Regions from separate parts of the Cobetia sp. MB87 genome, predicted to be linked through region 3. Evidence: predicted binding sites of a transcription regulator. Region 3 holds the regulator's gene; each other region holds the start of a gene.
The links. Region 3 encodes sigma-54, which starts transcription at its own class of promoters, with help from an activator protein. Its sites were predicted from a motif close to TGGCACNNNNNTTGCTNT; they were not measured.
Positions count from the first base shown of each region.

Region 1: the regulator sigma-54 is predicted to act here: its motif matches at 4,337-4,354, upstream of CDPAHKCJ_RS00320 (DUF3305 domain-containing protein).
Region 2: the regulator sigma-54 is predicted to act here: its motif matches at 2,512-2,529, upstream of CDPAHKCJ_RS10665 (ANTAR domain-containing protein).

Region 1 is NZ_VFBC01000002.1:11,365-19,281, reverse strand. Features, by position in the region: partial or broken gene CDPAHKCJ_RS00340 (histone deacetylase family protein) at 1-736, shown strand, start outside; gene CDPAHKCJ_RS00335 (XRE family transcriptional regulator) at 1,304-1,942, shown strand; gene CDPAHKCJ_RS00330 (helix-turn-helix transcriptional regulator) at 2,236-3,273, opposite strand; gene CDPAHKCJ_RS00325 (formate dehydrogenase accessory sulfurtransferase FdhD) at 3,273-4,208, opposite strand; gene CDPAHKCJ_RS00320 (DUF3305 domain-containing protein) at 4,417-4,974, shown strand; gene CDPAHKCJ_RS00315 (DUF3306 domain-containing protein) at 4,971-5,744, shown strand; gene CDPAHKCJ_RS00310 (4Fe-4S dicluster domain-containing protein) at 6,244-7,917, shown strand, end outside.
Region 2 is NZ_VFBC01000008.1:261,350-269,266, forward strand. Features, by position in the region: gene CDPAHKCJ_RS10650 (N-acetyltransferase) at 1-175, shown strand, start outside; gene CDPAHKCJ_RS10655 (hypothetical protein) at 361-528, shown strand; gene CDPAHKCJ_RS10660 (NarK family nitrate/nitrite MFS transporter) at 650-2,008, opposite strand; gene CDPAHKCJ_RS10665 (ANTAR domain-containing protein) at 2,571-3,146, shown strand; gene CDPAHKCJ_RS10670 (CmpA/NrtA family ABC transporter substrate-binding protein) at 3,197-4,405, shown strand; gene CDPAHKCJ_RS10675 (TetR/AcrR family transcriptional regulator) at 4,562-5,182, shown strand; gene preA (NAD-dependent dihydropyrimidine dehydrogenase subunit PreA) at 5,342-6,694, opposite strand; gene CDPAHKCJ_RS10685 (NAD(P)-dependent oxidoreductase) at 6,694-7,917, opposite strand, start outside.
Region 3 is NZ_VFBC01000007.1:124,183-132,099, reverse strand. Features, by position in the region: gene lptA (lipopolysaccharide transport periplasmic protein LptA) at 1-572, shown strand, start outside; gene lptB (LPS export ABC transporter ATP-binding protein) at 576-1,313, shown strand; gene CDPAHKCJ_RS06615 (RNA polymerase factor sigma-54) at 1,548-2,996, shown strand; gene raiA (ribosome-associated translation inhibitor RaiA) at 3,651-3,959, shown strand; gene CDPAHKCJ_RS06605 (PTS sugar transporter subunit IIA) at 3,969-4,439, shown strand; gene rapZ (RNase adapter RapZ) at 4,577-5,572, shown strand; gene CDPAHKCJ_RS06595 (HPr family phosphocarrier protein) at 5,559-5,828, shown strand; gene mgtE (magnesium transporter) at 6,236-7,591, shown strand; gene pmbA (metalloprotease PmbA) at 7,697-7,917, opposite strand, start outside.

The DNA of each region.
Region 1 (7,917 bases), on a different contig from region 3:
CCTGCAGGCGCTGGAGAAATGTCCACCCCAGGCCGGGCAGCTGCTGACCATCAACGAAGACACCGTGATGTGTGCCGATAGCCTGGTCGCGGCGCGACTGGCCGCAGGCGCGGTGGTACGTGGGGTCGACCAGGTGATGCGTGATCAGGCCGACAACGTCTTCTGCGCCGTGCGCCCCCCGGGCCATCATGCCGAACGCGCCGATGCGATGGGCTTCTGCTTCTACAACAACGTGGCGGTGGGCGCCCTGCACGCCCGCCAGCATTGCGGCGTGAAGCGGATCGCGATCCTCGATTTCGACGTACACCAGGGCAACGGCACCGTCGACATCTTCAAGCATGATCCCGACACGCTGGTGTGCTCCTCCTTTCAGGACGCCATGTACCCGTGGCGCTACCTGGAGAGCCGCTGGGAGCACATCCACAACACGCCCTTGAGTGAAGGCAGCGGCTCACTGGCTTTCCGGCACGCCATAGAAGCCCAATGGCTGAAGAAGCTCGATGACTTCAAACCGGAGTTGATCCTGATCTCGGCGGGCTTTGACGCGCATCGTGAAGACCCGATGGCGGAACTATGTCTGGAAGATGACGACTATTACTGGGTCACCCTGCTGGCGATGGATGTCGCGCGGCGACACTGCCACGGGCGTATCGTCTCCGTGTTGGAGGGCGGGTATTGCCTGGAGGCGCTGGGGCGCAGCACCGAGGCGCATCTCAAGGCGCTGGCGGGATTGCCGATGCAGGATGGTCTCGATGTGCGTGCCGGCAGCCATCACCCGGGCCAACGCCCTTCAGAGCCACCGGCTTCTGAGCAACCCTCCTCAGAGCGTCCCGAGTCAAAGAAATCCGAGCCAGATCAGCTCGAACTCGCGTCCCGCTCCACCTCTGGCACGCCAGACGGCGTCCAGCCGCCGCTTGCCAAGCCCGCCAAGGATGAGCGTGACCACCCGCTGTCCTAGCGCCTGACTGTTCTAGTGCTCGGCTATTAGTGCCCGGCTGTTCCAGCGCTGAGTATTCCCCGTACCGGTGACTTTTCACGCTTGCCGCACACCACTCCCCACGACAGGTTTCCCGCAGCCAGGAAACCTGCCGCTGGATCAAGGGGAGTACCAGCGAGCCTCCAGTGTCCCAAAGAGCCATGTCGCGGACAGCCATGTTGGCTACGTGTCGGGATGATGCGCGCTTGCCATGCTGTGATAAGCTGGCGATAAAGTTTCCGATAGTAAACTTTATCGCCAGCTGACAGCACTGCGACACCCAGTGTCGTGCGCCGCCAATATCACGCCCATAGCGAAGCCACTCTCATGAGCACACCTACAGACAAGGACGCCGCCGTCCGGATCGCCTCCGGTCGCAAACCCTTCGTTGAGCCCCTGAAGCTTGGCGAACGCGTGAAGCAGATTCGCCTCTCCCATCACTGGACGCTGGAAGATGTCAGCCAGCGCACGGGACTGGCGCGTTCGACGTTGTCCAAGATCGAGAATGAGCAGATCTCACCGACCTTCACGGCGGTCCAGAAGCTGATTCATGGCCTCAACATCGACCTGCCGCAGCTGCTGAGCCCGCCCAAGCGCCAGACTGGCACTCTCGGGCGTCGCGACCTGACGCGCGTCGGTGATGGCAAATCACACCCGACACCGACCTATGAGCACGAGCTACTGTCCTGGCAGCTGGCGCAGAAACGCATGATTCCCTTCAAGACTCGCGTGCGCGCACGCAGCTTCGATGATTTCCCCGACTGGGTGCGTCACGACGGCGAGGAGTTCCTGATGGTATTGGCGGGCAGCATTCTGCTCTATTCGGAATTCTATGAACCCTTGCCGCTGGGCGATGGCGACAGCATCTATTTCGACTCCGACATGGGTCACGCCCTTGTCTCTACCAGCGAAGAAGATGCCATCGTTCTGTCGGTGTGCACTCGCAATGATTCGGACCCAAGCTGATCTGTCGTGAAGTGAGCCGAGCTGTGTTGAAGCAAGCTGAGCCACGCAACGCGCTGGCAGGAAGCTAAACCGTAAAGACAGCCTTGACGCGAGCCCAACCTGGCCGACCCATTCGAAACAACGACTTGCTTGATCATTCTCTCCGTCAACCCGAAATAAAAAAATCGCCCACTAGCCATGCGCTAATGGGCGATTTTTTGAGATGTTGTAAAGACACTCATGGCTTGCGCCGAGTCCTGGCCGCCAGCACCCGCTGGGCGTTCAATTTATCGAGCGTCTCAATACCGAGCGTCTCAATCGTGCTGGGCGGCGTCGCCACGCCAGATCAATTGACCGCATTCGCGCAGATCATAGCCGCCGAGGGATTGGGCCAGCTGGATGCCATTAGGTGTCGCCAGATAGTCCAGCAACCCCTGGAAGAGATCCCGGAAGTAGACATTGCGCGGCACCACCAGATCGAAGGCTTCTTCACAGACCGGCACGAAGCCGAGGCCGAACTCATTGGCGGCCGACAGCGTACCGGGGCCGACATCCACCTCGCCCCGCGCCACCATCGAGGCCACTTCACGCTCGGAATAGGCGATCGCCAAGGTGTTGAGCTGCTCGGCACGCATCTGATGGCCGGACAGCCACTCCTGCAGGAAGCGCTGCGAACCCGCCCCCTCCTGTCGCACCGCCCAACGCCGCTGCGAGCCGAACAGACCGCTGGGGTCGATGGACAAATGGCGGTCGTCATTGCGGATGATCAACCCCTGAGTGCGGCGCGCAAGCCGCACCATCACCCATTGGCGATAGCCATCATGTCCGCGAATCAGCGCCGGATGCCGCAGCGCCGCCTCCTCCGCACGCCCCCAGTGAATGGCGCAGACATCAGCCCGCCCCTGGCTGAGCAGATCAAGCCCCAGACGCGTGCCAGTGACGCTCATGCCATAGAAGGCGCTACCGGCATGCTGCTGATTGAGGCGCATGGAGAGCGCGGCCAGCAGCGGATCATCGCTGCCGGTGATCATCAGGCGATCCGCCAGTACACCATGATGGCTGGACTCGAGAATCCATTGCTCCACCAGTCGCCGTGGAAACAACCACTTGCCGGTCACCTTGGTCGCCGGCATGGTGCCGTCACTGGCCAGCTGATAGATCTTCTTCTCGTTGAGGTGCAGCAGGCGCGCAACCTCCTGCACCGTCAGAAAGGGGTTGTCGTGGGGGACCGGAGCTTGCCGGCCGGTAGCCGTACCTGAAGACTCAGCGGCAGAGCTGCCTGAAGGTGCGCCGAGTTCGGAGGAAAAGCCCTGTGAGAGTGTGTCGCCCAGCGGCGAACAGAGACGGCTCATCACTGGCCCTCCTTGTCGTGCCCGGCTGCGCCGACTGATGAGGATTGCTTGCCTGACGCGTCATGACGAGACGACTTGAGGGCGTCGCCTGCACGTAGCGGCGGGATGGCGTCCAGCACCAGCCGCCCGGCAGGGTCCACGGCCTGGAAATGGCGTCCCTTGGCGCGTGCGATCAACAGCACGCCAAAGCGTACCGCCAGCTCCACCCCCTTCTGCGTGACGCCGGAGCGCGAGACCAGCACCGAGATCCCCGCCTGAGCCACCTTCAGTACCATCTCGGAGGTCAGGCGACCAGTGGTATAGAAGATGTTGGCCCCCTGATAATCACTGGCATCATCACTCAGGGGCGCCAGCCAGCTCAGCCCCGCCAGCGTATCGACGGCGTTGTGGCGGCCGACATCCTCGATGAACGCCAATACCTCATCATCGCGGCACAGGGCGCAGCCATGTACCGCGCCGGCCTTGCGATAGGTCGCGTTGTGCGCCGCCAGCGCCTCCAGCAGGCGATACAACAAGGCCTGACTGAAGGGGCCTGTGTCCAGCGCGGCCAGTGATTGGCGCTCCAGCAGATTGCCGAATACCGTGCCCTGCCCACAGCCGGTGGTAACGGTGCGCTTGCCGAGGCGCTGCTCGATATCCTCGGGCAGATGACGCGTCACCACCGAGGCGCTCTCGACTTCCCAGTCCACCTGCAGCGCCTCGAGGTCCTCAAGTTCACCCAGCAAGCCCTGATTGCGTAGATAGCCGGCCACCAGCGCCTCAGGTTCGGCACCCAGGGTCATCAAGGTGACGATCTCGCGACGATTGAGATAGATGGTCAGCGAGCGCTCGGCGGCAATGGACTGCTGATGGCGCTCACCGCGCTCATCCATGACTTCGATGTCCAGCGTAGTGGGTAGTGTGGCGCGACTGATCGCTGGCCGTGCAGAGGGCATCATGAACTCGGGTCTCCCTGATCGAGCCGGTTGGAATGGCAATTCTTGCGCTGAATCGCCGTAGAGTACCAGTCCGATGGCAGAGCTGTCCCCGCACTGACTGATGGAGACCCTGATATCGCACGCAGCGGCATGTATCTTGCAAACCAGTACCATCGCAGCATTCTTTTCAGACCCGCTTGCGGGTATAGCAGTGAACAAGGAAGCCATGTCTGAATCCCTCCCTCCCCGCAGTGACGACACCCGCTGGTTGAGCGTCACCCTGGCGCCCACCACGCAGAAACTGGGGCGTTTCAGCATCGACACCTGGCGGATTGCCGACCTCTCGCCCTCCGCAACGCCAGAGGCGGACACGCACGCAGCAGAGCCTGCCGCCGCTGAAGAAGTGGCGCATCGCCGCATCCTGCCGCTGCAGCTTCATCTGACTGAGCGCACCGATTACCGCTACAACCTGCGCTGCGAGCAGCCGCGTCTGTTCGTCCAATGCGATGAACGCGAAGCCGACGGCATGCAGCCCCGCGTGGTGACAGCCTGTCAGGAGGTGGCATCACAGTGGATGGATGGCGACCAGCTGGTGCTGGACGTGCCGATGCCGCCGGCCTTGATGGTGTGGCTGGAAGCCTACCTCGCCCGTCACGGTGAGCGCATCGACGAAGGCAAGAAGAAGAAACGCAAGGGCGCCGGGCGCGCCAGTCAGGCAGAGCAGCACGCCGCGACGACCAACAAGGCGCATCAACCCGGTGATGGTACGGAAAGCACGTCATGAGCCAGCACGACGATAACGCAAGCCGGGCCAATGAAGGCCTGTTCTCGCGCTGGTCACGCCGAAAGCAAGGCGACAGACGGCGTGAAGATCAACTGGCACAGCTGGACAGCGCCGAGGGCACCAGAGGCAACACCCTTGCGCCCTCACAGGCGGGAGACGTCGCTGACAACAGCGCTGATACCCCTGCAGCGAGCGCCTCGCAGCACGCCCCCCCGAACGGAGACAGCCCCTCCTCGGCAGCCGAGCAAGCATTACCCGAGGGCGATCAGCAGACATCGGACGATGACCATACCGAAGTGTCAGTCATCGAGCTGCCAGACCCCGACACCCTGACACCAGACGCCGACATCAGCGCCTTCATGCAGAGCGGCGTGGACCCGGCGCTGCGCCAGCGTGCACTGCGACGCATCTTCATGGGTGGCGAGCACTCGGTGCGCGATGGGCTGGATGACTACGACCAGGACTTTTCCAAGGTGCGCCCGCTCGCCGAAGGTGTCGCCGACACGCTGCGCAGCTGGACCCGCAAGGTCGAAGAAGGCCTGGAAAAGCTCGATGAGACAAGCGAGGCACCCCAGGCGGATACGACACTGGAGACAGACAACCAGATCGCTGAGCAGGCGCCTGACGGTGGGGCGCCAGTGGATGAGTCACACGCGACGCCCAGGGACGAGATAGTCGAATCACCAAGCCCGCAAGCGATGTCAGCAGAAGACTCGTCCGAGCCAGCCCCCGCGTCAGATGATGGCGGCGTCGTCCGCGACAAGCCGTGACCCGGGGCTGGCCCCATGAGCGCATCAGGGCTCAGGATAAAGGACCAAGTCCCAAGGGCGTCAGGATGACGCGCCGCATAACCGACATGAGTCATTATGACCCACGAGCAAGCCGGACACCTCTGACCGAGGTCATCCTGATGCCTCATGAGTCACCCTGACGCGCCTGCTCAAGGCGCATTGACTGCAACGCACCTGCAAGATTCAGCATGACATGCCAGTACTTGAAGATGATGACTGGCGTCAACCGCCTACGGTGATGAGTGCCTGCGCGACCTGACAGCGCCTTTCTCTCATCAGGCGTAAAACGGCAATGGCATCAACAGCATGCAAGGACAGTTGGCATGTCATGAATCCCTCACTGAAAGACTGTCGATCGCCGACCCGGCCCTCACCGCGAAAGACCGCGAGAATCAGCGACGACCGGGGCCTGCATCACCCGCCTGCCACCTGACGGCAGCTTGCATGCAAGGTCCGCCACGACCGAATAAGGATGAGGATGCTCAGCTCAAGCCTCGAGAGCGCTCAACGCGCCCTCAATCAACAAGCACGCCAACGCGCCCTGTCATCCGCCATGGGTGGCTCATCAGCCTCCAGCCTGCCGCTATTGGCGACGGATGCCGGTAGCGCACCCATCCGTTATCACAGTCTGGGACGCACCGTGATCATCGGCAGCGAAGCGCGAGTGCGAGCGCTGGCAAGCCTGCTGACCCGCCTGCCGGCCACCGCTCAGCTGCCGGTGGCACTCTTGATCAGTGAGCAGGACAACAGTGCGCTGGTGACGATGGATGAACAGCATCTCGCCGCCAGCGAGTCGTTGCCTGCGCACAGCGCCCCGCGTGACATGCTCACGCTGAGCGGCCACCTCGGCCAGTTCAGTCTTGCCAGCGATGGCGTCAATCTGGCTGCTGCACTGGTGCCGCAAGGTGCCGGCAGCGCGCCCCATCTCGACCTGATCGCCGACCTGTCCAGCCAGCCGCTCAACCAGGCGGAACTGCCACCGCCCGGCTATCTGCAAGCCGGTGCGGACGTCATCGCCGAGCTGGATCAGCTGGTCGCCGATGCCGGAGCCTCCCAGCAATCACTGTCACAGCTGACCGCCTGGGCCATGCAGTTCGCGGGCCTGATCGGCAACTTCGACAAACCGAATTACGTGACCGTCAATCTCGATACCTGCGCGCACTCCAGTGCCGGCAATGTCGGCTGTACGCGTTGCCTGTCATCGTGCAGCGCCGATGCCATCTTCTCGGTGGCCGGTCGTCGCAATGCGCATATCGAGATCGACCCATACCTGTGCCACGGCGCGGCCAGCTGCGTCAGCGCCTGCCCGACCGGCGCGCTGAGTTTCACCCAGCCTCCGGCCGAGCAGCGCATGGAGCAGATCCAGCGCCTGCTGGAGCGCTATCAGGATGGCGGTGGCCTCTACCCGCTGCTGCGCTATCGCCTGGAGCAATCCCCTGCCTCGCAGACTGCCCTGGCGAGTGTCGATCAGGAGCGCTGCCTCGATATCAAACTCGAGGAAATCTCCGCCACCGGGCACGACGAGTGGCTGGCCGCTCTCGCACTCGGCGCGACACAGGTCATCGTCGAACTGCCCCACGACCTGCCCGCAGGCCAGCACCAGCAACTCGATAGCGAACGTCGCCTGGCATTGACCCTGCTCGACAGCATGGGACTTGCCAGTGCGGACAGTGGCGAGCCGCGCATCCGCTTCGTATCACTGCCGGCCACCCTGCCGCAAATGGATGCCCGCGAGGCTGACCCCCTGCCCTTGATCACGCCGCTGTGTGTCGCTCTGGCACCGGGCGCGGATAGTGAAGAAGAGCAGCAACCCAGCCAGCCGATCGCCCGTGACTGGCTGCTGGGTCAGCCGCAGGCACGCCCCGGCAAGCGCGAACGCCTCAATCGGGTGCTCGATCACCTGGCGACACTGTCGGTCGCGGACCTGGCGCAGGACAGCGTCGCCGTGCCGACAGGCGCGCCCTTCGGCGTGGTGAACGTCGACAGCGACAACTGCACGCTGTGCCAGGGATGTGTCGCAGTCTGCCCGACCAGCGCTCTCTCGGCCAATCGCACGTCGCCTGCACTATCCTTCACTCAAGGTGACTGCGTGCAGTGTGGCCTGTGCGAGCAGGCATGCCCGGAGCAGGTCATCACCTTGGCACCAGGCTTT
Region 2 (7,917 bases), on a different contig from region 3:
TCATGCGGATTTCTATACCCACCTGGGCTTTCATCCGGCGTGTCATTACGGGCTCTACTGCCATCATGACGACGTGCCGGGTTCCTTCGTCGCCTTCGAGTTGCTGCCGGACTATCTGGAGGGGCTGGGCGGAGAAGTGCAGTTTCCCGATACCTTCTCTGAGCTTGGTATCTGAGCCGTCTGGAGTGGGTGATCTGATCAGCTCTGAGCGGTTGTTGTGGACAGCAACGAGCAACTCGGTGTTGCGTGACCCTTGAAACTGCAAGGCTCCCGCTCCATGTCATGGGTAACACCACGTGGCAGCCTGCATGTGAAGGCAGGTGTCGCGTCATTCCGACCGATGATTCAAGGAGAGACATCATGAAGCTCAAGACTCTGGGTAGTTCGCTGATGATTGCCATGCTCGGTCTCGGTGGCCTGTCGCTCGCCGGTTGCGAGGACGAAGGCCCGATGGAGAAGGCCGGTGAAAAGATGGACAACGCCGTCGAGGAAGCCGGTGATAGCGTCGAGAACGCCACCGATAGCTGAGGCTCGGCTGCCAGCGCCGCGATGAGTCGCCGCTGATCTGAGTCGTCACCAGACACAAGAAGGCCCCGCCTCCCATGAGGCGGGGCCTTCTTGTGTCTGGCTCGGGGAGAAAGACGTCCGCTTATGCCGAGGCGGGCTGCTGCTCGCGCTGTTGCTTGCGGTCCGCGACGGCGGCGTCATAGGCGCGGCTTTCCTCGGCTTCAGTGGCGGCGCTGAAGCGCACCAGCAGCGCGAACAGCGAGATCACGATCACGCCCATGCCCAGGTACATCAGGCCTTCCTGGTAGGTCAGTTCCTCACTGCGGAACAGGAAGCCCGCGGCGACCGCGCCTGCGTTGCCGCCCGCACCGACGATACCGGCCACCGCGCCGAGTGCCTTGCGATTGACGAAGGGCACGATACCGAAGGTGGCGCCTTCCGCCATCTGCACGAAGAGGCTGAAGACCAGCATGATGCCGATGGCCACCGCGAGGGTTTCCATCTGAGCGAAGCCGACCAGCGCGACGCCTTCACACAGCAGCGCGATGAACAGCCAGCGCACGCGGCCCTTGAGGCCGGACTGGCGGGCGAACAGGTCGGAGAACACGCCGCCCAGGGTGCGGGCGAACAGGTTCATCAGGCCGAACAGACCCGCGATGAGACCGGCGGTGGCGAGATCGAGATCGAAATGATCGAAGAAGTAGATGGCGGCGACGTTGTTGATGGTCAGCTCGACCCCGAAACAGGCGCCATAGACGAGGAACAGGGCCCAGACGCGAATGTCGCGTGCCGCCGCGCCGAAGGTGGCGCGCATGCTGTATTCCTTCTCGGCCTTGGGCAGCTCACCACGCTCACGCAGCTCGCTGAAGTTGCCGTCCGGCGCATCCTGGGTGAAGAAGTAGTAGGCGAGCCCGGTGAGGAACAGCACGATGCCCGGCACGATCATCGCCAGACGCCAGCCCAGGGTCTGCTCGACGCCCAGCATCAGCAGGCCTGCCATCACCAGCGGCATCAGCATCTGGGTGGTGCCGCCGCCCAGGTTGCCCCAGCCCGCCGTGGTGGCGTTGGCGGTACCGACCACATTCGGGCCGAACATCACGGAGGTGTGGTACTGGGTGATGACGAAGGAGGCGCCGATGGCACCGATGGCCAGGCGGGCCAGGAAGAAGGATTCGAAGCTGTCGGCGAAACCGATGCACATCACTGGCAGCGAGCCGAGGCACAAGAGCCAGGTGTAGGCCTTGCGTGGCCCGATGCGATCACACAGCACGCCGATGGCGAGACGCACGATCACCGTGATGGCGACCGAGGCGATGATGGTGTTGCCGATCTGGGTCTTGGTCAGGCCAAGGTCGTCACGCACCACGGCCATCAGCGGCGCGATGCCGAACCAGCCGAAGAAGCAGACGTGGAACGCGAACCACGACATGTGGAAGGCGCGCATTTGCGGGGTGTTGAAGCTGAACAGCCGGATGCGGCTGGCCTTGTTGCGGATATCCATGAGTGGGCTCCTGATTCAGCGTCGGTGCCGGGCACGAAGTCAGGTGTGCTCGGCGAGTGGTCGAACGGCTGTGAATGAACGACAGCAAGGGCGCCTCGTCTTTGAGGGGCCTGGTTCGACGCACTCGTACTCCGAAGAGCCTGGTCCACGTCATGGATAGCGATGGCAGCAGTCGGTGATGCCATGGTTGCCGGCAGCAGAGCGTCTGTGCGGCAAGTGACAGGAACAAAGCAAGTAGCGCGCCAGTTGCGGGGGTATGGTCGGGACAAGTCCCAGAAGATCAATGCCTTGGCGATGGCAGTGGCTTGGCCTGCGCAGGCGGTATCACGGGATGGCTGCCCACTCGATGCGCGCTGGCGGTGCGCCGGCAAGGCGCGAGGTACCAGTCTGGCGCACGCGAGTGGCGTTGAGAGCGCCGGCAAGGCGCGTGCCTCATTGCAGTGCAGCGGCGCTTTCGGCTCGACGGCTGCGAAGGCCCTTGGCCGCAAGGTTGCACCAGATTGCGGCACGAATCCTGCTTGGGTGTACCGCAAGACTCATGCCCGACTCAAGGAAACCTGACATGCCCGTGACCGTGCTGATCGTCGATGTCCGCAGTGAGCGCTCTGCCGCGCTGGAGCAGGCGCTGTTGAGTGCTGGCTTCGAGGTAGCGCTGCGCGTTGACGAGCACGAGGACCTGCACGCGCTGGTCGAGCAGCATCAACCCGATGCGGTGATCATCGACGCCGATCTGCCCAGCCGCGACACCCTGGAGCATCTCGGCCAGCTGGGGCGACGCTATCCCAAGCCGATGATCATGCTGGCCAGTGAAGATGCCCCGGACCTCGTGCGTGAGGCGGCCGGCGCCGGTGTCTCGGCCTATGTGGTGGACCACGTCATGCCAGCGATGGTGCGCAGCATGGTCGAGGTCGCCATCACCAGCTTCGAGGCGCACCGTGCGCTCAAGGGGGAGCTCAACCGTACCCAGACCACATTGGTGCAGCGCCGCAGCGTCGATCGCGCCAAGGCCGTGGTGATGGAGACGCGCGGGCTCAGTGAAGATGCCGCCTACCAATACCTGCGCAAGACCGCCATGAACCGGCGCCTGGCCCTGCATGAGCTGGCCGATGAGCTGCTCAAGGCCGCGCGACGGCGTTGAGCCGGTCGCCGTACTGTCCTTCTCTCTCGATCGTTCAAGAGGTGTGCGTGATGCCCACAGATGTACCCCTGAATGGCCATCAGCTGACGCTGGGCCTGATGCCACTCAATGATGCCGCGCCCTTCGTGGTCGCTGAGCAGTTGGGGCTTTTCCGCGAGGAGGGGCTGGCGGTGACACTCAAGTGGCAACCTTCGTGGGCGGCGTTGCGCGATGACCTGCAGACCGGTGTGCTGCAGGGCGCGCAGATGCTGGCGCTGATGCCGCTGACCTCGACCCTGGGCCTGGATGGTCGCGCCACGCCGGTGATCAGTGCCATGACGCTCAATCTGGGCGGCAACTCCATCACGCTGTCACGCGCGCTGATGGCCACCCTCGGCGAGGATGGCCACGACCTCTCCAGTCCGTTGCAGGTCGCGAAGGCGCTGGCGGCGCATGTGCGCGAGCGCAAGCAGCGCGGCGAGCCGCTGCTCAAGTTGGCCAGCGTGCACCCGTTCTCCTCGCATCGCTATCTGTTGCGCTACTGGCTGGCAGCGGGCGGCATCAATCCGGACCGCGACGTCGAGATGCGCGCCGTGGCACCGCCGCTGATGGCGGCACAGCTGGCCAGTGGCGCGCTGGATGGCTTCTGTGTCGGTGAGCCCTGGAACAGTCTGGCGGCGGCGCAGGGCATGGGGCAGGTGGTGGCAGGCAGTCACGATATCTGGCGCTTCGGGCAGGAAAAGGTGCTGGGCGTGCGCGAGGACTGGGCGGAGCAGCATCCGCTGGCGCATCAGGCGCTGATTCGCGCGCTGCTCAATGCCTGCGCCTGGCTGGACCGCCCCGGCAATCGGGCGAAAGCCGCCGAGTGGCTGCACGACGAGGGCATGCCGGAGGTGCCGATGAGCGTGGTGACACGCGGGCTGGAGGATGTCGATGTCGAGCAGTCGGTGGAGGAGTTTCAGCAGCACAACCCTGGCTGGACCATCTTCCATCGCTACGCAGCCAACTTCCCGTGGCGTTCCCAGACTCGCTGGTACATCGCCCAGATGCAGCGCTGGGGGCATCTGCAGGGCTTCAATGACGAGGATCTCGAGGCGACGCTGACACGTTGTGTGCGCCCGGACCTCTACCGCACGGCGGCCCGCAAGCTGGGCATGGTGGTGCCGGTGGCGGATGAGCGCAGCGAAGGCACGCACCCGGCCCCCTGGTGGCTGAGCGGCGAGGCGGGCCAGGTGCCGATGCCGGCGGATGGCTTCATCGATGGCGCGGTCTTCGAGTGACGTTTCGGCTGCGCGCCTTGCAGCCCCCTGCGAGCAAGGGCTGTCAGGGCAACCGCCGCCATTGAGCGGATGCCGGGGAAACCTGACGGCTCAGACATGTTGGCAGTGCGGTTGTGATATTCTCATCGCACTGCCAGCACCGCGTCAGGGGATCGCATGACCACTCGCAAGTCTCAGATTCGCAAGGACAATGTCGGCCGCATTCTGCTCGCCGCCGAAAAGATCTTCGCTCTCAAGGGCTATGTCGGCGCCAGCATGGTCGATATTGCCGCCGAGGTAGAGCTGCCCAAGTCCAATCTGCATTACTACTTCAGCACCAAGGAAGCGCTGTATCGCGCGGTGCTCGATGGTCTGCTGGCGCTGTGGAAGGAAGATGCGCTGTGCTTCGAGGCCTATGACGACCCGCAGCTGGTGCTCTCCACCTACATCCGCGCCAAGATGATGCACTCGCGCCAGCGCCCCTATGGCTCCAAGGTGTGGGCCAGCGAGATCATGCAGGGCGCGCCGGTGCTGGGCGAAGAGCTGACGGTGTGGCTCGACGAGTGGGCCGAGATGAAGAAGTCACGTCTGCGCCAGTGGATCGGCGAGGGCCGCATCGACAACGTCGATGCCTCTGCCTACCTGTACATGATCTGGGCCAGCACCCAGCACTACGCCGACTTCGACCACCAGATCGCGGTGCTCAATCAGGGCAAGGCGCTGAGTGATCGCGAATTCGAGCAGGCGGTGCAGAACGTGACGCGGGTGCTGCTGAAGGGCGTCGGATTGTCTGCCTGAGTCAGCAGGTGACTTCATGATTTCATTGTCCTTAAGCTAATCATTGTCATAATTGGTGGGTCATCAAGCCAATAAAAAAGGGGCTGCCATTGCTGGCAGCCCCTTTTTGATTCTCATCTATTGCTAGCTGTTCCCCGGGATCAGGGGAGCACCAGACGATCAGGCCGCGCGATGCGGATTGCGCGGGTCCTCCATCCAGTTCATGTACGGCTTGCCGGTGTCCTGCACTTCCATGGTGATGCAGTCCTCGACCGGGCAGGTGATCTCGCACAGGTTGCAGCCCACGCAGTCGGCGTCCTTCACCTCATAGCGGGCGGTGCCGTTGTCCTTGGCCAGATGCAGGATGGCCTGGTGCGAGGTGTCCTCGCAGGCGATATAGCAGCGTCCGCAGCCGATGCACTTGTCCTGGTCGATGCGGGCGATCACCTGATAGTTCATGTCCAGCTGCTTCCAGTCGGTGGTGTTGGGCACCGCCGCGCGGGAAAACTCGTCGATACGCTGATAGCCCTTGCTGTCCATCCAGCGCCCCAGGCCATCCTTCATCTCCTCGACGATACGGAAGCCGTGCAGCATCGCCGCGGTGCACACCTGGACGCTGCCCGCGCCGAGGGCGATGAATTCGGCGGCATCTTCCCAGTTGGAGATGCCGCCGATGCCCGAGATCGGCAGGTTGGCGGTTTCCGGCGTGCGTGCGATCTCGGCCACCATGTTCAGCGCGATGGGCTTCACGGCGCTGCCGCAATAGCCGCCGTGGGTGCTGCGGTCGCCGACGATGGGATGCGCGACCATGCGGTCGAGATCCAGATGGGTGATGGAGTTGATGGTGTTGATCAGCGAGACGGCATCGGCGCCGCCACGCCAGGCGGCCTTGGCCGGTTCACGCACGTCGGTGATGTTGGGGGTCAGTTTGACGATTACCGGCAGCGAGCTGTAGGTCTTGCACCAGCGCGTGACCTGCTCGACATACTCCGGCACCTGGCCCACCGCCGCGCCCATGCCGCGTTCCGGCATGCCGTGGGGGCAGCCGAAGTTGAGTTCGATGCCGTCACAGCCGGTGGCCTCGACCTGCGGCAGGATGGTCTTCCAGGCTTCTTCCTCACACGGCACCATCAGCGAGACGATCAGCGCGCGGTCCGGCCAGTCCTTCTTGACCTGGGTGATCTCGCGCAGGTTGATCTCCAGCGAGCGGTCGGTGATCAGCTCGATGTTGTTGAAGCCGCTGACCTCGCCATTCGGGCCATAGTGCGCCGAATAGCGCGAGGAGACGTTCACTGCCGCCGGGTCTTCCCCCAGCGTCTTCCAGACCACGCCACCCCAGCCGGCCTCGAAGGCGCGTACCACGTTGTAGGCCTTGTCGGTGGGCGGGGCGCTGGCCAGCCAGAAGGGGTTGGGGGCGCGAATACCGGCGAAGTTGACCGACAGATCGGCCTTGTAGCTGGTGACGTGATCGTCAGCCGCGCCAGCGCCTGCCGGGCGTGCATTGTCATCATTGAGCGGGGTATGAATGGTCATCAGGCGGCCTCCACCTTGAGCATCAGATCGTGATGGATGGCCTCGGCGGCCAGCTTGCCATGGGCGACGGCTTGAACGGTGAGGTCCTGCCCGCGAGCGATGCAGTCACCGCCGGCATAGACGCCCGGCAGACTGGTGCGCAGCATCTCGTCCACCTCTATCTTCGCTCCCTCGCGGGCCAGCCCTGCGGCATGGGTATCGCTCAGGCTCGCGTCATCAAAGCCCTGACCGATGGCGGTGAAGACCCCATCGCAGGCCAGCGTGAAGGTCTCGCCGGTATCGACGAGGCGGCCATCCTCGACCCGCGTGCGCGCGAACTGCATCGCACTGAGCGCGGCATCACCACCACCCTCACTGCCGCTTGCCACATCGATGGCCAGCGGGCGCGCCCAGGTGTGGATCATCACACCATTGGCGCGCGCGATTTCCTGTTCGTGATGGGTGGCGGACATCTGCTCCTCGCCACGCCGGTAGACCAGGTCCACCGTCTGCGCGCCCAAGCGTTTGGCCTGCACGGCGATGTCGATGGCGGTGTTGCCCGCGCCGATCACCACCGCGTGCCTGGGCACCGCCAGGGCGTTCAGTTCGCCGCTCTGACGTAGCACCTTGATGAAGTCGGTGGCCGCCATCAGGCCGCTGGCATTCTCGCCGGTCAGGCCGAGGGCATGGCTGGTGCCAAGGCCGAGGCCCAGGAAGACGCTGTCGAATTCGCGTGTCAGGGAGGCCAGCGCCAGGTTGTCGCCGAGGCGCTGGCCGTGGCGGATCTCGATACCGCCGATCTCGAGCAGGAATTCGACCTCGCGGGCGGCGAAGTCATCGGTCAGCTTGTAGCGGGCGATGCCGTATTCGTTGAGGCCGCCGGCCTTCTGCTCGGCCTCGAAGATCACCACGTCGTGGCCGAAACGCGCCAGGCGGTGGGCGCAGGAAAGTCCGGCAGGCCCGGCGCCGACCACCGCGATACGTCGGCCGGTGCTCGCTGCCCGCGTGAACGGGTGGGCTTCGAACTGGGCGTTGTCCAGCGCATGTCGCTGCAGCAGGCCGATCAGCACCGGCTGGCACTCATCGCCCTGATTGCGCACGCAGGACTGCTCGCAGAGGATCTCGGTGGGGCAGACGCGGGCGCAGCTGCCGCCGAGGATATTGGCATCGAGAATCTCGCTGGCGGCGCCTTCGAGATTGTCATCGTGGATACGGCGAATGAAGGTCGGGATGTCGATGCTGGT
Region 3 (7,917 bases):
CCACGACTCGCAAGCCCTTGACGGCCTGTCGCCAGACCCTCAACAGCGGTGTCATGGCGCTCTGCCTGGCACTGGGCATGTCCACCTTCGCCCCGGCCGCCATGGCGCTGGACAGCGATGCCAGCCAGCCGATCAACATCGCCGCGGATGCCCTGTCTCTCGACGACAAGGCCGGTACCGCCACCTACACCGGTCAGGTGGAGATGCGCCAGGGCAGCATGAAACTCGATGCCAGCCGCGTCGATATCAGCCGCGCCGGTAGCGGCGAGATCTCGCTGGTCAAGGCCACCGGCAAGCGTGCCTACCTGGAACAGCAACCCGCGCCCGACGAGAAGCTGGTCAAGGGCTGGGCCGACACCATCCGCTACCATGCACTGGAGCGTCGCGTGGAGCTGGTCGGCAATGCGCGGCTCGAAAAAGGCGATGATACCTTCGAAGGCGGCTACGTGGAGTACTTCCTCGACAAGCGCCAGGTGAACGCCAACAACAGCAAGACGGCACAGCAGACCGAAGGCGGTCGCGTGCACATGACTCTGACGCCGCGTGGCGCCAATGCCAGCAAGGAAAACTGAGTCATGACTGCTACTCCGCGTACGCTGAGCGCTCGCCATCTGGCCAAGGCCTACAAGGGCCGCAAGGTGGTCAAGGACATCTCGCTGGAGATCCGCCAGGGCGACATCGTCGGCCTGCTGGGCCCCAACGGCGCCGGCAAGACGACCTCGTTCTACATGATCGTCGGGCTGGTGCGCGCCGATGCCGGCAACGTCTCCATCGATGACAAGGACCTCTCCGCTGCCGCCATGCATCAGCGTGCACGCGCCGGCATCGGCTATCTGCCGCAGGAGGCATCGATCTTCCGCAAGCTGTCGGTGGCCGACAACATCATGGCGATTCTGGAGACCCGCAAGGACCTGGATCGCAATGGCCGCAAGGCACGCCTTGAAGAGTTGCTCGAGGAATTCAGCATCACGCACATCCGCGCCAGCGCCGGCATGAGCCTGTCCGGCGGGGAGCGTCGACGGGTCGAGATCGCCCGGGCACTGGCCACCGAGCCGGACTTCGTGCTGCTCGATGAGCCCTTTGCCGGCGTCGACCCCATCTCGGTGGGCGAGATCAAGAGCATCGTGCGCCAACTGCGCGATCGTGGCATCGGCGTGCTGATCACCGACCACAACGTGCGCGAGACACTCGATATCTGCGATACCGCCTATATCGTCGGCGATGGCCAGATCATCGCCCACGGTGACGCGGACTCCATCCTGGCCAACCAGCAGGTGCGCGACGTCTACCTGGGCCACGAGTTCAAGCTCTAGGGTCAGCAGATACGCTGAGCCCCACCGGAGGCGAAAGCTTCAAAAGCCGCTGCGTGATTTTATCGCGTAGCGGCTTTTTCATGTCTGACATCAGACGCATGCATGACGTCCATACCACCTTGGTGGAAACATGGCATGCAAGTTGCTTGAATATTCACGGCAACCACTTGTCAGTGCCCCGAGTCACGGTATAGCGTAGTAAGCACGTTCCTTTGCCGTGAATTGACTGACTCCATGAAACCCACCCTGCAACTCCGCCTCGGCACCTCGCTGACCATGACGCCGCAGCTTCAGCAAGCGATCCAGCTGCTGCAGCTGTCGACGCTCGACCTGCGTCAGGAGATTCAGCAAGCCCTCGAGTCCAACCCCATGTTGGAGCTCGACGAGGACTACGAGTCGCTGGATGTCGTCGAGACACAGGATTCGAGCGAGATCTCCACTGCCGACTCCTCGAGCGAGATTCCCGAGGAATACCCCCTCGACAGTGACTGGTCGGACCTCTACCAGGACCACGCCGGTAGCCTGACCAGCTCCGGCAGTGGCAGCGGGAGCGAAGAAGGGCCGGACTTCGATCGCAATACCAGTGTCGAGAGCCTGCAGGACCACCTGCGCTGGCAGCTGGCGATGACCGACCTCGATGGTCGTGAACGCCAGATGGCGGAGAGCCTGATCGATGCCGTCGACGGAGCCGGCTATCTGAGCCTGTCACTCGACGAGCTGGTCGATGGCCTGCGTGGCCAGGGCCTGCCCGGCCTCAAGGCCTCCGAGCTCGAGCAGGTATTGCTGCGTCTGCAGCAATTCGACCCGACCGGCGTCTTCGCCCGTGATCTGCGCGAGTGTCTGCTGCTGCAACTGGCACTGTTACCGGATGACCTGCCGCTGCTGGCGCAGGCGCGACGCCTGGTACGTCAATTCCTCGAGGCTCTGGGCAACGATGACCGCAAGCTGCTCAAGCGCCGCCTGAGCCTTGACGATGACGAGCTGGATCACGTCATCCGCCTGGTGCGCGCGCTCGATCCGCGTCCGGCATCCGCCTGGGGCGAGCCCGCCAGCGATTACGTGATCCCTGATCTGCTGGTGCGCCATACCCGCCATGGCTGGCAGGTCGAGCTCAACCCGGAAGCGCTGCCCAAGCTGCGCATCCAACCGGAATACGCCGCGCTGATCAAGCGTGCCGACAAGTCCGCCGACAACACCTTCCTCAAGGACAACCTGCAGGAAGCGCGCTGGCTGATGAAGAGCCTGTCATCGCGCAATGACACCCTGCTCAAGGTCGGCCGCGAGATCATGGCGCGTCAGATCGACTTCCTCGAGCAAGGCGAGGAAGGCATGAAGCCGCTGATTCTGGCCAACATCGCCGAAGTGGTCGAGATGCACGAATCGACCATCTCGCGGGTCACGACCCAGAAGTATATCCACACCCCGCGCGGCGTCTTCGAGCTCAAGTTCTTCTTCTCGAGCCAGGTCGGTGGCAGTGGCAGTGGCGACGCCCACTCAAGCACCGCCATTCGTGCCCGTATCCGCAAGCTGATCGCGGAAGAGCCGGCCCGCAAGCCTCTCTCCGACTCTCGACTGGTCGATCTGCTCGCCAGCGATGGCATCGAGGTCGCACGCCGTACCGTGGCCAAGTATCGCGAAGCGATGGGCATCCCGTCCTCCAGCGAGCGCAAGCGTCTGGCCTGACGCGTCACCTGCGGCTGCCATGCCCTCACCTCTGCAATGGCAGCCGCCGCCAACTTCAAGCGCTGGATCTTCCGCTCGCCAGCTTCTGACTTCGCGGGTATCGGGCGCCTGTCGCGCGCCCTGTCACCCCGCCAACCGCTCGTCAATGCCCCATCATGGCCAATGACGGAGCACAGGATGATGGCAAAAATCTGCCGCTCCGGTAGTGCCATTCTCCGTCAATCGCATGTTTTTAAAGTCACTTTTGCGCCTGTTGCACGTGGATAACACTTGATGACCTCTCCGACAGGCCGCTTGCTCCACACAATCGAAGCGCCTGAAAGGCGACGTACATGCAGGGATTGGCGACGAAAACCCGCCTTCTTGCGCGTCTTTCACGCACCACCCATCAGACGCTGCCTTGAAGTCCACTCCGTTACCCCTCACTGAGTTGAAGACAAGCACTGAGCCACGATGCAGCGCAGCGTTGATCTTTGCGCAAAGCTTGGGCATTGTCGGTACAGACGCTCACGACATCTGACGCCACTGGCAAGGGTGCGAAAACATCACCAGACGGTGGCCGTCAAGCCTGTTGCAGAGCGTCCGATCAGGGTTTGCTCGTAGTCAAAAAGGGTTACAATTGAATGGCAACCCGCTGGATAAAGGAGCGTGTCCATGCAAGTGAATATCACCGGGCATCATGTGGAACTTACCGATCCTCTCCGCGATTACGTCAACGAGAAGCTCGCTCGCCTCGAACGGCATTACGACAACATCACCAATGTTCAGGTGACACTGTCGATCGAGAAGGAGCGCCAGCAGGCTGCCTGCACCTTGCACGCGGCAGGCGCTGACCTCCACGCCCTGGCAGAAGACCCCAACATGTACGCTGCCATCGACGCGCTCGCCGACAAGCTGGATCGCCAGCTGGTCAAACACAAGGAAAAGTCCCAGGCTCGCTCTCAGGGCACCGGGACCCGTTGACCTTCAGCCATGACACTTGATCAGATCCTTCCCCCCGAGCGCACGCTTTACGGTGTCCCCGGGGGGAGCAAGAAGCGGGTGCTTGAATTCTTCAGCACCTTCATCGCACAGAACATTCCCAGCCTGGATAGCCAGGAAGTCTTCTCGCGCCTGATCGGGCGCGAGAGACTGGGGTCGACCGGCATTGGCCACGGTGTGGCCGTGCCCCATGCACGCAGCCCGCATTGCAAGACGCCAATCGCTGCGTTTCTGAAGCTCGGTGAACCCATCGACTTCGATGCCATCGACGGAGAACCCATCGATCTGCTGTTCGTGCTGCTGGTACCTGAGGAAGCGGATGAGACCCATCTGACGCTGCTCGGGCAGGTCGCGGAATTGCTCAATTCCCCGACCAATCGCTCGGCTCTGCGCCAGGCAGACAGCCAGCGTGCACTCTTTGAGGCATTGACCCAAGCCATCGCCGAATTACCGGCGCGCTGAATGACAGGCCCGGACATCGTCCGGGCTTTCGTCTTGCTGGCCTCCCATCGGCCGACGTACAGCGCACTGATAGCGGGCAGCCTTCTGCCCCACCCCTGCATTCTTTCGACGTTGACCTCGCCCTTGGAGAGCACTTCATGAAGATCGTGATCATCAGCGGCCGCTCCGGCTCCGGGAAGTCCATCGCGCTCCAGGCGCTGGAAGATATTGGCTACTATGCCATCGACAATCTGCCCGGCATGCTGCTGGCGCCACTGGTCGATCAGCTCGAAAAGGACAGCCCGGCGCGCCGGCGCATCGCGGTTTCCATCGATGCCCGCAACCTGCCGGAAGCCTTGACCCGCTTCCCCGAATTGCTCGACAGCGTCCGCCAGAGCGGCATGGACGTCCAGGTCGTCTACCTGACCACCGATTCACGAGTGCTGCTGGAACGCTACTCGGCGACCCGTCGTCGTCACCCTCTGACGCGCGACAACGACCACACCCTGGCCGAGGCCATCGAGATCGAGCAGAAGACGCTCGCCCCCATTCGCCAGAAGGCCGATCTGGTCATTGACTCGACCAACCTGAGCGTGCACGACCTGCGCTCGCGTATCACCGAACAGGTCGCCCAGCACAGCTCCCGCCACCTGACGCTGACCTTTGAATCCTTCGGCTTCAAGCATGGTGTACCGACCGACGCCGACATGGTGTTCGATGCCCGCTGCCTGCCCAACCCGTACTGGGACATCAACCTGCGCGGCGATACCGGTCGCGATGACAGCGTGGCGGAATTCCTGCAGCGCTACCCCACCGTCCAGGCGATGCATGACGATATCGCCGGCTGGCTGGAACGCTGGTTGCCCGCCTATCAGGACAGCAATCGCAGCTACCTGACGGTGTCCGTGGGCTGCACCGGCGGCCAGCATCGCAGCGTCTACCTGTGCGAGCAGCTGGCGAGCTACTTCGCCGAGCGCCTGCCTGAGGTGCGTCTGCGTCACCGCGAGCTGGGCATTCATACCGCGCTGAGCAACGCGGGTGAGGCAAGTGACGGCGAGACGGCCGAGCCAAGCCATGTATCTGCCAGCGCACAGGACAGTCAGAAGAGCGATCAACAAGATCGTCAGCAGGAGCACCGCGATGGCCTCTCGTGAGCTGACATTGACCAACCGTCGCGGTCTGCATGCCCGCGCAGCCACCAAGCTGGTCAATTGCTGTGCGCCCTATTCCGCAACGGTGATGGTCAGCCATGGCGAGCGACGCGCCAATGCGGCCAATGTGATGGCATTGCTGATGCTGGCCGCACCCTGCGGCACCACGCTGCTGATCGATGTCGAGGGCGAACAGGCCGATGAGGCGATGCTGGCCATCGAAGCGCTGTTCGAGGCGCGCTTCGAGGAAGACGAGTAACCGCCACTGACAGGGCTGTACATCAGTGCTGTATATCAGGGCTGTGTGTCAGCGCTGCATTGCGATCAGCTCGTCGGGCTCTCGCCTCTTTCGCCCTTTGCACTCCACCTTCCTTTCGGTCAGCTCCCCTTTGGCAAGCCCTCTATGGCCAGCCCCCTATGGCAATCCCCCTGGGCGACAGCCATCACTGCTTGCGCGAGACTTCTCGCGACGATTCTTGTATCCGTCCTCACACCTATCCCTGCACCTATCCTTGCGCCTGACAGCCAGGCAACGCTGCTTTTGCGCCAGTGAGGGGACGTGGATTGTCCTTTTGATAAGAAACACTGTTTTCTTTTGTCGACGCGCCCCCCTGGGCCAATGGTAGAATCAGTGCTGACCTTCATGTCGACAGGGGAAGCCGACAGATGAGCAAGACGTCTCGTAAACTCAAGCCAAGACTTGATCGCCTGTCACAGGCGCTGGAAAGCGGCGAGCTGGAACAGGCAAGACGCATGCTCAATCGCGGCCTCGCGCCAGTGGACGTGGCGCACTTGCTGGAATCCTCGCCCCCCAAGGAGCGTAATCTGCTCTGGGAGCTGGTCGATGCCGAGCTGCAGGGCGATGTCCTTCAATACCTTGGCGAAGACATCCAGACCGACTTCCTCAAGGACATGGACGCCGTTGACGTTCTCGCCGCCACCGAGAACCTGGAACCGGATGATGTCGCCGACATTCTGCAGCGCCTGCCGAATGCGGTGATTCTCGAAGTCCTCGACTCCATGGAGACGCAGGAGCGCCTGCGCGTCGAAACGGTACTGTCCTTCCCGGAGGACACCGCCGGCGGCCTGATGAACACGGACACCATCACCATTCGTCCGGACATCACCCTGGATGTGGTGCTGCGCTACATTCGCCGTCACGAGCGCCTGCCCGACTCCACCGATACCCTGCTGGTCGTCTCACGTCGCGACGAATTCATCGGTGCCCTGCCCATCAATCGCCTGCTGGTCTCGGACCCCGGCGTCACGGTGCGCGAAGTGATGGACACTGACAGCGTGGTGATTCCGGCGCTGATGCCGGAAACCGAAGTCGCCTCGCTGTTCGAGAAGCACGATCTGATCTCGGCGCCCGTGGTCGGCGGCGATGGCAACCTGCTGGGCCGTATCACCATCGATGACGTGGTTGACGTCATCCGTGGCGACGCCGAGCACCAGGTGATGTCGATGGCGGGGATGGATGAGGACGAAGACACCTTCTCTCCCGTGATGCGAACCTCATGGCGCCGCGCCGTCTGGCTCGGCATCAACCTGCTGACCGCCTTCATGGCCTCCGCCGTGATCGGCATGTTCGAAGGCACCATTCAGAAGATCACCGCACTGGCCGTGCTGATGCCCATCGTCGCCAGCATGGGCGGCATCGCAGGCTCTCAGGCACTCACCGTCCTGATTCGTGGTATCGCGCTGGGGCACGTAAAGAGCGGCAACGTGCGCTGGCTACTCAAGCGCGAGGTCATCGTCGCGGGACTCAACGGCCTGTTATGGGCCGTGGTGGTGGCAGGCATCGCCATCGTGTGGTTCGGGGATGTCCAACTGGGAGCCATCATCGGCGCCGCGATCATGATCAACCTGTTGATCGCCGCCGTGACAGGCACGCTGCTGCCGGTGCTGCTCAAGAAACTCAATATCGACCCTGCCCTCTCCGGCAGCGTGATATTGACCACCGTGACCGACGTGATCGGCTTCATGGCCTTCCTGGGGCTGGCAACCTGGCTCTATCTGTAATACGCCCGACGGGGTCCAGTGACTGCTCCAGACACAACACGGCCGCTCCCAAGGGAGCGGCCGTGTTGTGTCTGGACTGTCGCGCAGAGACAGAAGCTTCAGCGATCAGCCTTCCAGCTCATCGTCTTCGCCTTCGGACATGCCGGCGACGGTCATGCCATCGATCAGCCAGCTACCGCTGTGGATACTGCCACGCGTATCGACATCATCACCGACCGCCAGCAGATTGGCCGCCATGTCGCGCAGATTGCCGGCAATGGTGAACTCCTCGACCGCATGCTGGATCTCGCCGTTCTCGACCCAGAAACCGGAGGCGCCGCGTGAGT